One region of the Hoeflea sp. genome, then DNA from elsewhere that is predicted to be linked to it. Evidence: predicted binding sites of a transcription regulator. Region 1 holds the regulator's gene; the other holds the start of a gene.
What was found. The regulator PhoB, encoded in region 1, activates phosphate uptake and scavenging genes when phosphate is short. The targets are predictions, from matches to a motif close to TGTCATNNANCTGTCAT.
Positions count from the first base shown of each region.

Region 2: the regulator PhoB is predicted to act here: its motif matches at 4,564-4,580, upstream of phnA (phosphonoacetate hydrolase).

Region 1 is NZ_CFHWAF010000039.1:2,630-10,619, forward strand. Features, by position in the region: gene AC5E6N_RS09680 (TIGR00725 family protein) at 1-176, shown strand, start outside; gene AC5E6N_RS09685 (ABC transporter ATP-binding protein) at 198-1,277, shown strand; gene AC5E6N_RS09690 (carbohydrate ABC transporter permease) at 1,274-2,158, shown strand; gene AC5E6N_RS09695 (carbohydrate ABC transporter permease) at 2,155-2,973, shown strand; gene AC5E6N_RS09700 (extracellular solute-binding protein) at 3,035-4,276, shown strand; gene AC5E6N_RS09705 (winged helix-turn-helix transcriptional regulator) at 4,436-4,972, opposite strand; gene AC5E6N_RS09710 (VOC family protein) at 5,014-5,385, shown strand; gene phoB (phosphate regulon transcriptional regulator PhoB) at 5,413-6,096, opposite strand; gene phoU (phosphate signaling complex protein PhoU) at 6,145-6,879, opposite strand; gene pstB (phosphate ABC transporter ATP-binding protein PstB) at 6,902-7,720, opposite strand; gene pstA (phosphate ABC transporter permease PstA) at 7,808-7,990, opposite strand, start outside.
Region 2 is NZ_CFHWAF010000032.1:17,013-25,002, reverse strand. Features, by position in the region: gene AC5E6N_RS08490 (TRAP transporter large permease) at 1-285, opposite strand, end outside; gene AC5E6N_RS08485 (TRAP transporter small permease subunit) at 282-824, opposite strand; gene AC5E6N_RS08480 (TRAP transporter substrate-binding protein) at 893-1,942, opposite strand; gene AC5E6N_RS08475 (alkaline phosphatase family protein) at 1,965-3,275, opposite strand; gene phnA (phosphonoacetate hydrolase) at 3,268-4,539, opposite strand; gene AC5E6N_RS08465 (sugar-binding transcriptional regulator) at 4,647-5,594, shown strand; gene AC5E6N_RS08460 (putative quinol monooxygenase) at 6,003-6,728, opposite strand; gene AC5E6N_RS08455 (LysR substrate-binding domain-containing protein) at 7,024-7,542, shown strand; gene AC5E6N_RS08450 (hypothetical protein) at 7,617-7,990, opposite strand, start outside.

The DNA.
Region 1 (7,990 bases):
GGACGCTCAGCGAAGTGGCCTACGGCCTTCACTTTTCAAAGCGCGTCATCGGGCTTGAAGGCGCCCCGCAGGTCGACGGGGTCACCCATGCGCAAAACGTCGATGCCGCGCTGGATCTGACCCTCGAGGCGCTGATCGCCTCGGCACAGACTGTGGATCGTGTCGCAGATGTGTAATAATTCCTACATCACTTCACCATGACGGATGCGCTTACCCTTGACGGCGTGAGCAAGCGCTTCGGCGACACGGTCGCGGTCGACAATGTCTCCCTGTCGCTTCACCGCGAGGAGTTCGTCGCATTGCTGGGCGCGTCCGGATGCGGCAAGTCGACGACACTGCGGCTCCTCGCCGGTCTCGAAGCGCCCGATGCCGGCCGCGTCCTGCTGCGCGACCGGGATGCCACGGCCGATACCGCCGCGGCACGCAACATCGCCCTGATGTTCCAGTCCTATGCGCTCTATCCGCATCTTTCGGTCTACCAGAACATCGCCATGCCGCTGCGCCTGCGGGGGCTCTCGGTGATCGGCAGGCTGCCGGGCGCAGGGCTCTTCAGCAGCACGGTCAGGCGCGTTTCCTGCGATATCAGGCAGAAGGTCCTGCAGGTGGCCGAGGTGCTGCGCCTTGGCGACCTTCTGGCGCGCAAACCCGGTCAGCTCTCCGGCGGGCAGCAGCAGCGGGTCGCGCTGGCGCGGGCGCTCGTGCGCGAGCCCTGCGCCTTTCTCCTGGACGAGCCGCTCTCCAATCTCGACACCCAGCTGCGCGCCGACACGCGCGACGAGATCCGGGCGCTGCACCGGCGCACCGGCTATCCGTTCCTGCTGGTCACGCACGACCAGTCGGATGCGCTGTCCATGGCCGACCGGGTGGCGGTGATGATCGACGGGCGGATCGCCCAGACCGGTTCGCCGCGGGAGATATTCGGCGCGCCGGCGAGCATCGACGTGGCGCGGTTCATCGGACATCACCGCATGAACATCCTGCCGCCGGGATCGGGCACGACGCTGCATGCGGCGGGCGCCGGCCTGCATATCGGCGTGCGGCCCGAGGATCTGACGCTTGATCCCGCCGGACAGCTGGTCGCCGTGGTTGAAAGCGTCGCCTTTCACGGCGAAGAGACCATCGTGCAGCTTCGCGGCCCGTCTTCGGCACATCTTCGCCTTGTTCTGCGTGGCGGTCAGGCCTGCCCGCAGCAGGGCGGGACAGTCCGTTTGGCGGCGGCGGCTGATGCCCTGCACGGTTTCGACAGGGACGGCAGGCGCGTGGAGATCGGCCGATGAGACGCGGCGCTCTGACCGATCTGCTGCTCGTCGGGCCGGCGGCGCTGGCGGTGGTGCTGTTTATCTTCCTGCCCGTCGGCGTCGTGTTCGTGCTCGCCTTTACCGATTATCAGGTCGGGGCGCAGAACGCCGAATGGGTCGGCATCGGCAACTTCGCCACCCTGTTCGGTTCGCGGCTCGGCCGCAACGCGCTGATCAACACGCTGCTCTACTCGGCCATCGTGATCCCGGCTTCGGTGGGCCTCGGGCTTCTCGTCGCCCTCGGCCTGCACGGCCTCAGCCAATCGCTTCCACGGGTTTCCGCCGTGCTGCGGACGGTCTATTTCCTTCCCGTGGCCGCGACACTCGTTGCCATGGCCGTCGCATGGCAGATGCTGCTGCACCCCTCGCTCGGCCTGATGAACCAGTGGCTCGCCGCGCTCGGCCTGTCCACGCAGCAATGGCTGACGGACCGCAATCTCGTTCTCTACACGCTTGCGGCCATCGGCATCTGGCAAAGCATCGGCTACAACATGGTCCTGTTCCTGGCCGGGCTCGCCGCCATTCCCACCGCCCTTTACGACGCCGCGGAGGTCGACGGCGCGGAAGACGGCTGGACGCGTTTCTGGACCGTTACATGGCCGATGCTCGGCCCGACGACGCTGTTCGTCCTGATCGTCACGGCGGCCAATGCGTTCAGGGTGTTCGAGACCGTCGCGACCATGACACAGGGAGGTCCGGCCTTTGCCTCCGACACGATCGTCTACGCCCTCTACCGGGAAGGTTTCGTCTATTTCAAGGCCGGTTATGCCAGCGCCATCACCGTGGTCTTCTTTGCAGCGCTCCTGCTTCTGACCGCGTTTCAGATCCTCCTCATAGAACGCCGGGTGCATTACCGATGAGACCGGCGGCGCTCCTTTCCCTCGGCCTGATCTCGCTCGGCGCGGCGATGGTTCTGCTGCCGTTCGTCTGGATGATCTCGGTGGCCCTCAAACCGCATGCGGAGATCTTCACCACGAACGTGTCGCTGCTGCCGGCACGGCCGACGCTTCAGAACTTCTGGAAGGCGCTCGCCGAGACCGATATTCCGCTTTACCTCCTCAACGGCGTGATCGTGACGGGCGGCATCCTGGTGCTGCAACTGGCGATCACCGTGCCGTGCGCCTATGCCCTCGCCCATCGCCGCTTCGCCGGACGAACGCTGCTTTTCGGCGCGGTCGTGGCGGCGCTGCTGGTGCCGTTCCATGTCACCGCCATACCGATCTTCCTGGGATTTGCCTGGGCGAAGCTCCTGAACAGCTATACCGCGCTGATCCTGCCGTTCATAGCATCGGCGTTCGGGCTTTTCCTCCTGCGTCAGGCCTTCGCGCAAATTCCGGCAGAGCTGATCGACGCCGCCCGCGTCGACGGGATGAGCGAGATGGGCATTGCCTGGCGCGTCGCCTTTCCCCTTGGCCTGCCGACGGTGATGGCATTTTCGATCTTCTCCGTGACCGCCCACTGGAACGACCTCTTCTGGCCGCTGATCGCAACCACCGATCCGCATCTCGCCACGCCGCCCCGGGGCATCCTTTTCTTCCGTGACGAGGAAAGCGGCGACGATGTCGGCCCGCTGATGGCCGGCGCCACGCTGATCACCCTGCCGCTGATCCTGGGCTTTCTCCTGGCGCAGAAGCGTTTCACCCAGGGGCTCGCCAACACGGGACTGAAGAAATAAGTACCCGCGTAGCAACCGGGGCCGCCCGCCCCTCCATTCCATGACACTGAAGAGGAACATCATGAAGCATCTCCTTCTATCCGCCGGTATCGTCCTCGCCGCAAGTTCGGCAATGGCCGAGACCGAAATCCGGGTCCATTACGCCATCCCCACCATCTGGGCCGAAACCCAGGACGCGCTCGCCACCGCGTTCATGCAGGCCAATCCGGACATCAAGATCACCATTGACGGTCCGGCCGAAGGCTACGCAGACGGCGTGCAGAGGCTGCTGCGCGAGGCGGTCGCCGGAACCGCGCCGGATGTCGCCTATGTCGGCCTCAACCGCTGGCGTATCCTCGAAGACCGCGGCCTCACTCAACCGCTCGACGGTTTTCTGCCCGGGGATCCGATGGCCGCCGGATATACGCCGGCGTTACTCTCCCTTGGCCAGTTCGAAGGCATCCAGCATGCGCTCGGCACGTCGGCCTCGACCATGGTCATGTATGTCAATCCGGATCTCGTCGAACAGGCCGGCGGCTCGATGGACGATTTCCCGGAAACCTTCGACGGGATCATCGAACTTGCTGCCAGGATCGATGCGCTTGGCGACACCATCGAGGGCGTGTGGATCCATCGCCACGACTGGCGCTTCCAGTCGCTCCTGGGCTCGCATGGCGGACGTCCGATGACCGAGGACGAAAGCGACATTACGTTCGACGCCGAGGCCGGCAAGACCGCGGCGGGCCTTTACCAGCGCTTCGCCAAGGAAGCCGGCATGTCATCCATGTCGCAGAACGATGCACGCCAGGCGTTTCCCGCCGGAACGCTCGGCATCTTCTTTGAAAGCTCTTCGCTGCTGACCCGCTTCGAAGAGGGCGCGGACGGAAAGTTCGACGTCACCGTGCTCGGCACGCCGGTCGTTGCCGAGGACAATGTCTATTTCCCGACCGGCGGCTCGGCCATCGTCATGTTGACCCCGGACGTCGAGAAGCAGAAGGCGGCATGGGAATACATCTCCTTCGTCACGGGCCCGGAAGGCCAGAAGATCATCGTCGAGAACACCGGCTATGCGCCGGCAAACAAGATCGTGCTCGATGACGAGGCGTATCTCGGCGCCTATTACGCGGCGAACACCAACGCCAGGACCGCGCATGCCCAGGTCGCCGCCCATGCCGGCCCCTGGTATGCCTATCCCGGTGCGGAAGGTGTGGCCGTGACCGACCTGATCGCCGCCGCGCTGGTCGAGGTCACGGAAGGCGCAGAGGTGGATGCGACGATCTCGGAACTCGCCGACACGCTTCGCATGCAGCTTCAGATGAAGTGATTGCAGACCGGATTCCGGCCGCATCCGGCTTGGCGGGTGCGGCCGCTGCAGCCCCAGCATTTTCCCCATCCAGTCCTTTTCAATATGAGGCTTACAAAATCCGCAATATGCCGTTCTGAAAAGACCGCGATCGGGCGCGCATCTCGGAAGCCGTAGCGATCAGAGCATGCCGCCGACGACGTTGCTTATGCGGAACCCCTCATTGGCCGCCTGGTAGATCGGCCGCGGCGGGTGTGAGGTGATGTCGATCTCGCGGCTCAGCCATTGCCACGCCTCCAGCCTTTGCAGCGACTGGGAGAGTGCGCGATCGGTTATGGGCGACAGGGCGCTCTTGATATCGACAAAACGGCTGGGCCGGCGGCTGACGGCAAGGACAGGAATGGTCCAGGCGCGGCGAAGCAGGGGCTGCCCGGATTTATCCGGCAGAGCGTCGGCAATCGCGGCGGCCATTTTTGCGAACCTTATTCCCTCCCCGGTCAAGCGGTATTCGGGCCTTAAGGGGTGACCATGTCCGGCGTTGCGCTCCAGCAGCCCGAGTTCGACAAGATGCGCCAGGCTCTTGGCGAATGCCGTCCGGCTCGCGCCGGAGGCGACGAGGAGCGGCGCCTGCCGGCCCGGAACACCGTTATGCATCGCCTTCAGGATGGCCATGGACCATGAACGGGACGTAATGTTGACAAGTTTGTCTATGTCCATAAAGTATAGTATATATAAATTTAGTCCAAAGGGAAATCGCGATGGCTGTTGTTACACTGAACGATAGGATCACCTTTGCGCTGTCGGTCAGCGACCGGCACGCAAGCGCGAAATGGTATGGCGACATGCTCGGCTTCGAGCTCCTGCATCACATCGACGAGGCCGGATGGAGCGAGGTCAAGACCATGACCGAGGGCGTGACGCTGGGAATGGGCGAGCAGACGGAGCCGGCCCCCGGCAATGCCGTTCCGGTTTTCGGCGTCGCCGACATCGTTGCCGCGCGGAGCGCGCTGGAGGCCGAGGGGGTCAAGTTTGACGGCCCGACGGATACGATTGAAGGCATGGTCAGCACCGCGACCTTCTACGACCCGGACGGCAATGCACTCATGATCGCACAGGATTTGACGCAATAGAGCGAGATGAGGTTAGAGCAAGTCCGCTCACGTCTCCAGCGAATAGCCGGCACCCCTCACCGTGCGGATCACGTCGCGCATGTTGGAGAGGTTGAGGGCCTTGCGCAGGCGGCCGACATGGACGTCGACGGTGCGTTCGTCCACATAGATATCGTGACCCCAGACGCCGTCGAGAAGCTGGGAGCGGGAAAAGACCCGTGTCGGCGAGGTCATGAAGAATTCCAGCAGCCGGAATTCCGTCGGGCCGAGCTTGATCTCGCGGCCGCGGCGGTAGACGCGATGGGTCTCGCGGTCGAGCTCGATATCGCCGGCCTTGAGCACGGTCGAAATCGTCTCCGGCTTGACCCGGCGCAGGAGCGCGCGTACGCGGGCCATGAGTTCCGGTGTCGAGAACGGCTTGACGACATAGTCGTCGGCGCCGGTGGAAAGGCCCCTCACCCGTTCGCTTTCCTCGCCGCGCGCGGTCAGAAGAATGATCGGCAGGCGCTCGGTCTCGGGGCGGATGCGCAGCCGGCGGCACAGTTCTATGCCCGAGAGCCCCGGCAACATCCAGTCGAGGATCAACAGATCGGGAACGCGTTCCTGCAGCTTGATCTCGGCCTCGTCGCCGCGCAGAACGGTATCGACCTCGTAACCCTCGGCCTCGAGATTGTAACGCAGGAGAACGCTCAGCGCCTCCTCGTCTTCAACAACAGTGATTTGCGGTGCTATACCCATGTTCATTCTCCGGCGGCGCGCCGATCGCGGCCCGCCCGCCCGTCACTCGTCGGCGCCCACGCTCGCCGTTTCGTCGTCTTTCGGCCTGTCGGGCGAAAGCTGGGAGCCGGTGCTGATATAGTATACGGTCTCGGCGATGTTGGTGGCATGATCGCCGATACGCTCGATGTTCTTGGCGCAGAACAGCAGATGGGTACACGCGGTGATGTTGCGCGGGTCTTCCATCATATAGGTGAGCAGTTCGCGGAACAGGGAGGTGTAGATCGCGTCGATTTCCTCGTCGCGTTCGCGGATGGAATTGGCAAGCTCCGGAGAGCGGGACGAATAGGCGTCCAGCACTTCCTTGAGCTGCGTCAGCGCCAGCTCGGCCAGGTGATCGAGACCGCGCACCAGCTTCTTGGGCTGCGCCATGCCGTGGACGGCAAGCACCCGCTTGGCAATGTTCTTGGCCATGTCTCCGACGCGCTCGAGATCGGCGGCGATGCGGATCGAGCCGATAATATCGCGCAGATCGGCGGCCATGGGCTGGCGCTTGGCGATGACCAGCACGGCCTTCTCGCCGATCTGACGCTCGGCGTCGTCGAGGAGCAGATCGTCGGAGATCACCTTCTGGGACAGCCCCGCGTCGCCATTGACCAGCGCGGCGACGGATTCTTCGAGCATGCGCTCGGCAATCCCGCCCATTTCGGCAATGCGCCGCGCCAGGAACTGCAGATCCTCGTCGTAGGACGTAACCGTATGCGCGGCAAGCTGGCTGTTGGAGTTCTGTTCGCTCATGATCTTTCCTGTCCGCGCAAGATCAGCCGAAGCGGCCGGTGATGTAGTCCTGGGTGCGCTGATCGTCCGGGTTGGTGAACATCTTGTCCGTATCGCCTTCCTCGACCAGACTGCCGAGATGGAACATGGCGGTGCGCTGCGAGACCCGCGCGGCCTGCTGCATGGAGTGGGTCACGATGACGATCGTGAAGTTCTGGCGCAGTTCATCGATCAGTTCCTCGACCTTGGCGGTGGCGATCGGATCGAGCGCCGAACAGGGCTCGTCCATCAGGATCACCTCAGGGCTGACGGCGATGGCGCGGGCGATGCACAGGCGCTGCTGCTGACCGCCCGAAAGGCCGGTGCCGGGCTCATGGAGCCGGTCCTTGACTTCATCGAACAGGCCTGCCCTGCGCAGGCTGGTCTCGACAATTTCATCAAATTCCGTCTTGCTTCTGGCCAGACCATGGATGCGCGGGCCGTAGGCGATGTTCTCGTAGATCGACTTCGGAAAGGGGTTGGGCTTCTGGAACACCATTCCGACACTCGCCCGCAATTCGACAACGTCGACGGATGCATCGTAGATGTCGGCGCCGTCGAGCGTGATGCTTCCTTTCACGTCGCACCCGTCGATCGTGTCGTTCATGCGGTTGAGGCAGCGCAGGAAAGTGGACTTGCCGCAACCGGACGGACCGATGAGCGCCGTCACCTGATATTGCCGGATATCGAGGTCGACGTCGTAGAGCGCCTGCGAGCCGCTGTAAAAGACGCTCACCATGCGGCCCTGCATCTTTATCGGCGGTTGCGTTTCGGTTTTTGCGCCGACCGCCTCTTCAACTGCTGCTTCCGACATCATATTCATCCTTCAATACCCCATACCTTTGACTTCATGCACCGCCGGACGTCCCCTTGCAACCTGCAAACCGGACGACCGTCCCGGTCGGCGACGTCACCAGCGGCGCTCGAACCGGTTTCTCAGGAATACCGCCAGCCCGTTCATCAGGATCAGGAAGCCGAGCAGCACCAGAATGGCCGCGGACGTCCGCGACACGAACCCGCGTTCCGGGCTGTCCGCCCAGATGTAAATCTGTGTCGGAAGCGCGGTCGACGCGGAAAACACACCTTCCGGATG
Region 2 (7,990 bases), on a different contig from region 1:
CAGATCGCCCATCGTCGTCAGGAGATCAGCAGCGATCCCGGACCGATCAAGGACCGTGCCCATGAGGATGAAGAGCGGGATCGCAAGCAGCAATTCATTGGTCAGGACGCCCCATATGCGCGGCCCCAGCGCCAGAAGCAACGTCGTATCGAACTGGCCGAAAAGGCCGGCGATCAGCGCAAATCCAATCGATACACCGCATAACGTGAAAGCGACGGGAAATCCCAGAAGCAACGCACCGAAGGTCAAGATCAGCAAAAGCAGCGGGAGCGCTTCGACGATCATGCTGGAGGCTCCCGCGTCAGGGACTCGTCCCGATCCTGCGCGGTAAGGTCTCGCCACGCGCGGGCAAGGATCGTGATGGCCGGGAGCAACAGCAAAGCCGGCATGACAAGAAGCGTGGTCTTGAACACGAACACGCCGGGAAGCCCACCGACGCTGCGCGAGCCTTCCAGCGTCTCCCATGCGCGAGAAACATAGGGGGTGGATGCCCACATCAGCACGGCGATCGTCGGCAGGAGGAGAACCAGCGTTGCCAGAAGATCGACCAATGCCCGGCCGCGTGGCGCCATACGCACGCGTAGGACATCGATCCGCGTGTGCCCATTCTTGGCCAGAGCATAAGCGATGCCAGCGCCGACAAAGACGACATTGGAGTAAATGATGGCTTCGTGGAGCCTTAATGAGCCAAAGCCGAACAGGCCGCGCCCGAGCACGAGCGCAACCTGTGACAACATCATCGCCGGCACCAACCATGCGGAGAGGCAACCGATGGTGATGGCAATGCCGTCAACGTGATGCATGCCTAGGCGCTGGTTTTTCATCGCGTTCTCATAGGCATGACAATGGAGGCCCGAACACCCGTCATCGTTATTTGCCCCCAGAGTTGGTATCAGGTGGCGGCGAAGACCATGGCACGCGCCCGCGCGAATGGCTGCTCGGACGTTTCTGTCACCCGCCGCGCACCGGCATGGAACGCCATATAGCTGTCATGGACACGGGCCGTAAAAGCATCACCTGCCGCGGCTTCGGCCACCACCTCTTGCGAGGTTTGCCCCAGGGCCAGCAACACATCGTCGCTATAGGGCCGCAACTGGACGCCGTGCTCGGTCACGATGCTGTCGAGGGCCGTGCCATTGCTGGCCTGAAATTCCGCCTGCATCTCGTCATTCTCCGCTTGGCAGGCAGCCTTGATGATCTCCTGATCGGCCACGCTTAGACTGTTCCAGACATCCAGATTGAAGCCTGCCGACACGTTCGAGGAGGGCTCGTGCCAGCCGGGGTAATAGTAAAACTTCGCGACCTGATGGAAGCCTTTGGCAAGGTCGTTCCAAGGACCGACCCATTCGGTCGCGTCGATGGCGCCCGATTGCAGAGCCTGATAGACCTCTGTGCCTGGGATAGAGGCTGGCGTCGCGCCGACGCGGCGGATGACTTCGCCGCCAAAACCGCCCATCCGCATGGTGATCCCGCGGAAATCATCAAGCGAGTTGATCTCGTTGCGGAACCAACCGCCCATCTGAACGCCTGGATTGCCCACGAGGAACGATTTCACATTGTAGTTAGCGGCCAGTTCGTCCCAAAGCTCCTGCCCGCCGCCATAATAGATCCAAGACTTGATCTCGGTGGGCGTCAGCCCGAAAGGCGTCGTGGTGAAGAAGTTGAACGCCGGGCTCTTGCCTTGCCACCAGAACTCAACCCCATGATAGAGATCGGCGGTACCCGTCGAAACGGCATCGAAGACGTCGAATGGCGGCACCAGTTCGCCTGCCGCAAAAACTCTGACGGTGAGACGGCTATCGGTCATGGTCGTGATGCGCCGGGCAAGCCTTTCGGCAGCCGTACCGAAACCAGGAAAGTTCTTGGCCCAGGCGCTTGCCATACGCAACTCGCGCCGCCCCTGAGCAATCGCCGGGGTTGCCAGCGCTGCGGCGCCGCCCAAGGCAGCACCGCGAATGAAGTCCTTACGTGACAGTCTCATAATCGTCTCCGTGATGGATGGTGGATGTTTGCAGCGCACGGCCATCCATCCCATCGGCGGCAATGCCGAGATGGATGAGGATGGTCGGTGCGATGTCGATGAGCGAAGTGCATCGATGGTGGACGGAGCCGGCTGAAAAGCCCGGACCCTGGGCGATCAGGAACGGCGCCTGTTCGCGACGGCCGAGCCCGCCATGCTGGCCGAAGCCGATGCCGGGATCCTTGCCGTTGCCGGGCTGCGCGACCAGCGCCGTGCCGGGAATGCCATATGCGTTCGGTGTGTCTTCGGTGCGCATGGCGACCGCAACGGCAAGGCCGTCGCGCTGGCAATGGCCGATCGCGGCCAATGCATCGGCGGGAATGACGCGATCCGTCCAAGGCTGGCGGTTCAGGAAGGCCGCGATGGCATCGCTACGGCCCCGAACGGCCTCCGCAAGATAGATCAGCGCCGCCGTGCCATTGGGCGCGACGACGACGTCGTCCGACGCTGCGTTGTCCTTCAATCCGGCCACGATCAGTGCCGCGTCGATGTCGACCGCCCCCGTGACCGTCTGATGCCCGTGATCCGAGCCGACAAGCAGCAGGATATCGTCGCCCTTGTGTCGCAATCTCGACACCGCATCGATTACCGTGCCGGCATGCCGATCCGCTTCGGCCAGCGCGGCGAGATGCTCGGGCGAACCGAGCGCGGCACAATGCTGGGTCGTATCGGGATGGCCGAGCCACAGAACCGCCAAGCCGGGCTTGCGTTCGCCAAGCACCTCGCCGACGAAGCGTTCCGTCATGGCGCGATCGCCATCGAGCCCGCGCCCGACGCACAGCGCATCGCCTTTAGGAACCGGAACCCGTCCCGACCCGAAGCTGCCGGCCCGGTGGTAGACATGCCCGTGGCCGTCCGGGTCATGCGCATAGGCCGCGCCTGGCGAGACATTGGAGAAGATGATGGCGCCGCCATGGGCCAGAAGCCGTTCGGCAAGCGTCGGTTCTGCCAGGGATCGACCCGTTGCATGTCGCTTGTGCTGCAGGAAATCGGGATGACCGGCATCATGCAGCACCAGCCGACCGTCTTCTCGCAGCACCATCGCATTGCCAGCCAGTTCATGCCGGCGCGGATGGCAACCCGTGGCAATCGTTGCCGAGCAGACCCGCGTCACGGAGGGGAACGCCGAATGATGGTCCGCGAACCAGGCCGCGTTGCCCGCGAACTTGGCAAGGTTCGGCGTGCGTTCGGCATCGATCAGATCGCGTCTCATCCCGTCGAGAACGACCAGAACGGCGTGGCGAATGTCACCCATGGCCCGCCTCCTGGCCGAGCAGGTTCAAGGCGACATGAAAGGCGTCGTAATTGCGCAGAGGTGACGGCAGATGCTCTTCGCGTAGCGGCCGGTTGACGATGAAGGGCACGGTCTGCTCATGCCGCCCGCCATGCGACCGCAAGGGCCCGCGCAGCGCCGACAGATCGTGTTCCGTCTTCCGCGTTCCCAAGACGCCCGACGCTGTCGCAAGCACCATCAGGTCGCCGATACGGTCTTCGGGAAGCTGAAGCTCTCTTGCGGCGTCGGCGCGCGTCAGAACCTCGTCGACCTGCCGCAACGCCATGAGGGATTCGGCGGCAAGGATAGGGTCGGCGCCGTCCAGATACACCATGGCGCAGGCGCCAAGCGCCCCATGATGAACGATGTAGGGGTCGGTGATCGGCAGGATTACTCGAGCACTCTTCTCCGGGAGTGCAACGTCCAGAACGTCCTGGAGATAGGCGACGTCCGGCGCGCCATCGGCCTTTGTCTTGGCGTTCATGCCGTGGTCCGCGGTGACGACCATCATCGCGCCCATGGCGTCGATCCGGGCCAAGAGGCTGTCGAGTGCTGCCATGAAGTCGAGCACTTCGGACGCGTCCGGTCCGTAGCGGTGCTGCATGTAGTCGGTCGTCGACAGATAGAGGAGGTCCGGCGCCCGCATGTCGAGAAGCGCCAGGCCGACCCGCAGCACGGCCAGACTGACTTCGGCGCTGTAGATGTCGGGCGGCGTCTCGCCGACCGCCGAGCGGACCGCCGGATCGACCGTTTCATCGGTATCCTTCGCCAGGGCCTCGATCGACAGGCACACCGCCCGTCGTCTATCGTCCTCCGGAAGCCCCGCGCTGAGCAGGCGCCGCAGCTTGTCCTTCGCCGTGACCGCGCCGACCGACAGGCCGGCCTGATGCGCCATGGCCAGGATCGTCTCGGCGCGCAGGAACGCCGGCGTGTTCATCATCACCGGCGCGCCGGTTTCGGGATCGAGCGCGTAATTGCCTGAGATGCCGTGCCGCGCCGGGGCGACGCCCGTGATCAGCGACATGTTGTTGGGATTGGTGAAACTCGGCAGCGCCGATGCGGCCGTCCGCTGGCCGTATTGTTCGATCAGATCACCGAGGAACGGGCAAAGCCGATGCACGCGCGCGGCTTCCAGATAGGCCGGATCGAAGCCATCGATGCAGATCACGACGACCGGCTGGCGCGGCGCGGGATAGTCGCGTCCATTGCAGGAGAAGGATGGGTCAGGATAGGTCGGTTTGGTCATGGAGGAGTCGATTAGCCGTTCAACATGACAGTCGAATGACAAATGTAATTTAATAAAATACATTTGTTAGTGGTGACCAAAGCATGGTCATTTGATAACAGCGCGACATGATGAGTGTTTCCACCGAACCTCGCCTCGCGGCACGTATCGCCTGGTATCATTTCCAGGAAGGGCTTACCCAGTCGGCGATTGCCGAAAAGGTCGGGCTGAGCCGCGCGCGGGTGAACCAGATCATTGGTGAGTTGCGGGCGTCCGGCGCGGTTCAGCTCCGCATCAACACGCCGCACGGCCCCTGTGTCGAAATGGAAGCGGCACTCAAGGAGTGCTTCGGCCTCGCCGAGGTGATCGTCGTGCCGGCGCCGGCCCCCGAGACCGATGTGCGCCGGGTGAGCGGTATGGCGGCCGGGCACTTCCTGTCCGAGACGATCGGCGACGATTATGTGGTCGGCGTCGGCTGGGGCGGCACGATCGATGCGGCGGCCAGTGCGATCACGCGCAAGAATGGTCGCCGCAACACGGTTGTCTCCTTTTGCGGCGGCTTTCCGCGCAGCACCCCCGTCAACCCGTATGACGTGGCCGCCCGCTTCGCCCGCATCCTGCAAGGCCCCTGCTATTATGTTACCGCGCCGATGTTCGCCGACGACAAGGGCATGCGCGATGCGCTGGTCTCATCCGGCTCGGTGCGCGAGACGTTCGACCAGGTGCGCAAGGTTGATGTCGCTCTCGTCAGCGCCGTCGATCTGACGCCGCGATCGCGCAGTGTAGAATACGGCCTGGTTTCGGAAGACCTGCGTCGATCGCTCCTCGCTGCCGGCGCCGTCGGCGACATTTGCGGCCACTATCTGACCGCCGATGGCGATACGATCGCGCATGAGGTAACCGACCGGATCGTCGCACCGCCCATCGAAGACCTGCTTGCCATCCCGCATCTCGTGCTGGCTTCGGGCGGCAAGGCGAAGGTCCCGGTCATCCTGGCGGCCCTCCGCCGTGGCCTCGCCCATACGCTGATTGTCGACGAGAACGCGGCAAGTGAACTGCTTGAACTAGCGAGATAAACGAAATCTTGGCCGTTGGACGAGCACGCCACCGCCGCCACTTAAGGCCAATGGGCGCTACAGATAGTTTCCAGTTCAACCAAGATCGGATGTTGTGTTTGCATTCTAACGGAGCATTATGATGCACAACCGAATGGCGTAGAGCAATCGCGTTCCATATTGCAGACAAGCGTAGGGCTATAGCGAAGGAATAGTTCGCGTTTTAATCGCGCACGGTCCGCTATTCACTGCCGATTGTGCGATGTTGTACTACCCGGGTCCGGTGGTCGCTTCGCGGACGGAGTAGACATTTCCGGGCTGGGATAGCATGTCTGCTTCCGTAATGACGGCGATCTAGGTCCACTGGCTAGATGCAGGGACCCAAACGCCCGGCGCCGGAAGCGCCAGGCGCGTGCTGGTTGCAACGGACTAGTTGATCGCGAGGATTTCGTAGTTGCGGACGTTGGCAACGACGCCCTCGTCCCAGCCGCCTTCAACGAGATCGGCCGCCCTCTCATTCAGTAGGCCCGCGACCTGGCCGGCGAAGTGGGCCTCGCGACCGGAATTGTCAGCGAAGGCGTCGAAGATCGCGAAGTTTGTTTCGTCGATCCGCAGTGCCACCCAGAACAGGGTTTGCGGCTCCGTTTCCGCGACGATCGGCCCGGCCGCGCTGAGCAGTTCTGCCAGCTGTTCGGCCTGGCCCGGCGCCGCTTCGAGCGCGATGTAGGTCGCGGTCGTCGCGCTGTCGAGGTCAACCGGTGCCTTTGCCGACAGCACAACCGAGTTGTTGATGTTGGCGACCACGCCGTCATCCCATCCGCCTTGCACCAGGGTGCCGGCATTGTCGTTCAAGGCACCAGCCACGGCGCCGGAGAAATGAGCATCCCGCGCCGCCTCGTCGATGAAGATGTCGAAGATGGCCAGCGTGTCCCCGGCTTGCAGCGCAAACCAGAGTTCGGTGCCGGGCTCGGTCTCCCTCACCATGGGTGCGGCGCTGGCCAGGAATTCGGCAAGGGCACTGGTCTGGCCATTGGCGGCCTGCATTTCGATATAGCTTGCGGTGTAGTCGCTCATGACGGTCTCCTGGGCGGTTGCGAGCGACGTTGTGGCGACGAGGGCAAAGGCCGACAGCATCGGGAGGATTTGCTTTTTCATGGGTCATCTCCTGCGTTGGGTTTCATCGATTTCGATGGCCCCTTGTCCCACGACGCCCGCTTCCGGCTCCAATCCCGAAATTCTATTTTACGATAGGTATTGACTATATATCTTGTTCCGCCGAGGCTGCCCGAGCGACATCCGGAGGTGCCGATGGAGATGAACCAGATCGGCCATTTTCCGGCCGTGCGCGCGCATCGCGATTTCACCCATGCGGCCAGTGCCTCCAATGTGTCTCAACCGTCCCTGACAGCGGCCATCAAGAAGCTAACCTCATCTCGCTCTAGAGGACGGATTGGGTGGTGCACTGTTCATCCGGGATCGCGCCGGCTGTCGGCTGACTCCTTTAGGAAAACTCATCTTTCCCCGGCTGAAGAGGTTGCAGACAGAGGCGAGGCAAGCGAAGGCAGAGGCGGTAGAACGGTTCAGAGCCCGCCTGCCTCAAGCTGAGATCGAGCTGGTCGTCGCGCCGCACGAAGACCTTCCGAGCGGATTTCGGGAAGGAGATTTTGACATCGTGGTCACCGCCGCTGATGTCAGCCCCGAGCTATATCGTATAGATCCTCTCTATCGAGAGGCATATCAAGTCGTTGTTGCGAATGGCCATCCTTTGAGCCAATTGGACGCCGCCACATTGGAGACGCCTGCCGGGACAGCCATGCTCGACCGGCCGAATTGCGAGATGCGCGACACGCTCCACAGCAGCTGCGCTGATTGTGGTTTCACGCCTTTTCGTCGCGCACGGCCCGCCATTTATCTTTTGTGTCTATACCGGTCACATGGTTTACCCCTGTTCCGGGACGAATGGGTTTGATGCCGGTTCAAGCGGCCGGTCCCGCAGCGTTTCGAAGATGCGCCGGCGCGACGGGTCGGCAAGCGCGGTCAAGGCTAGACAGTGTCAAGTCCGATATCGCGGGAGGGATTGTCGAACAGGGCGGCAAGGCCGGGCCAGCGGGAAAAGACGGCGGCGATATCGTCGTTGATTTCCCGGTTCAAATGCCCGCGGTCCCACAGGGGCGTGCCGTCGACGGTGACAAGCGGGTCAAACACCATCCAGCAGATCTCGCCCGGCGGATAGGCGCCGCAGGTGTGAAAATGCAGGATGCGCGGATTGGGAAATGCCGTGTTTGACCAGCGGTCGGGGTTGTCCGCCGCGGGCATGGCGTAGGCGCAGGCCGGGTGCATGCCCGAATGCCAGGAATGCACGAACATCGGCTTGATGGCGAATGTCTCCGCGACGTGCCGGTAATGGCCCTCGACGG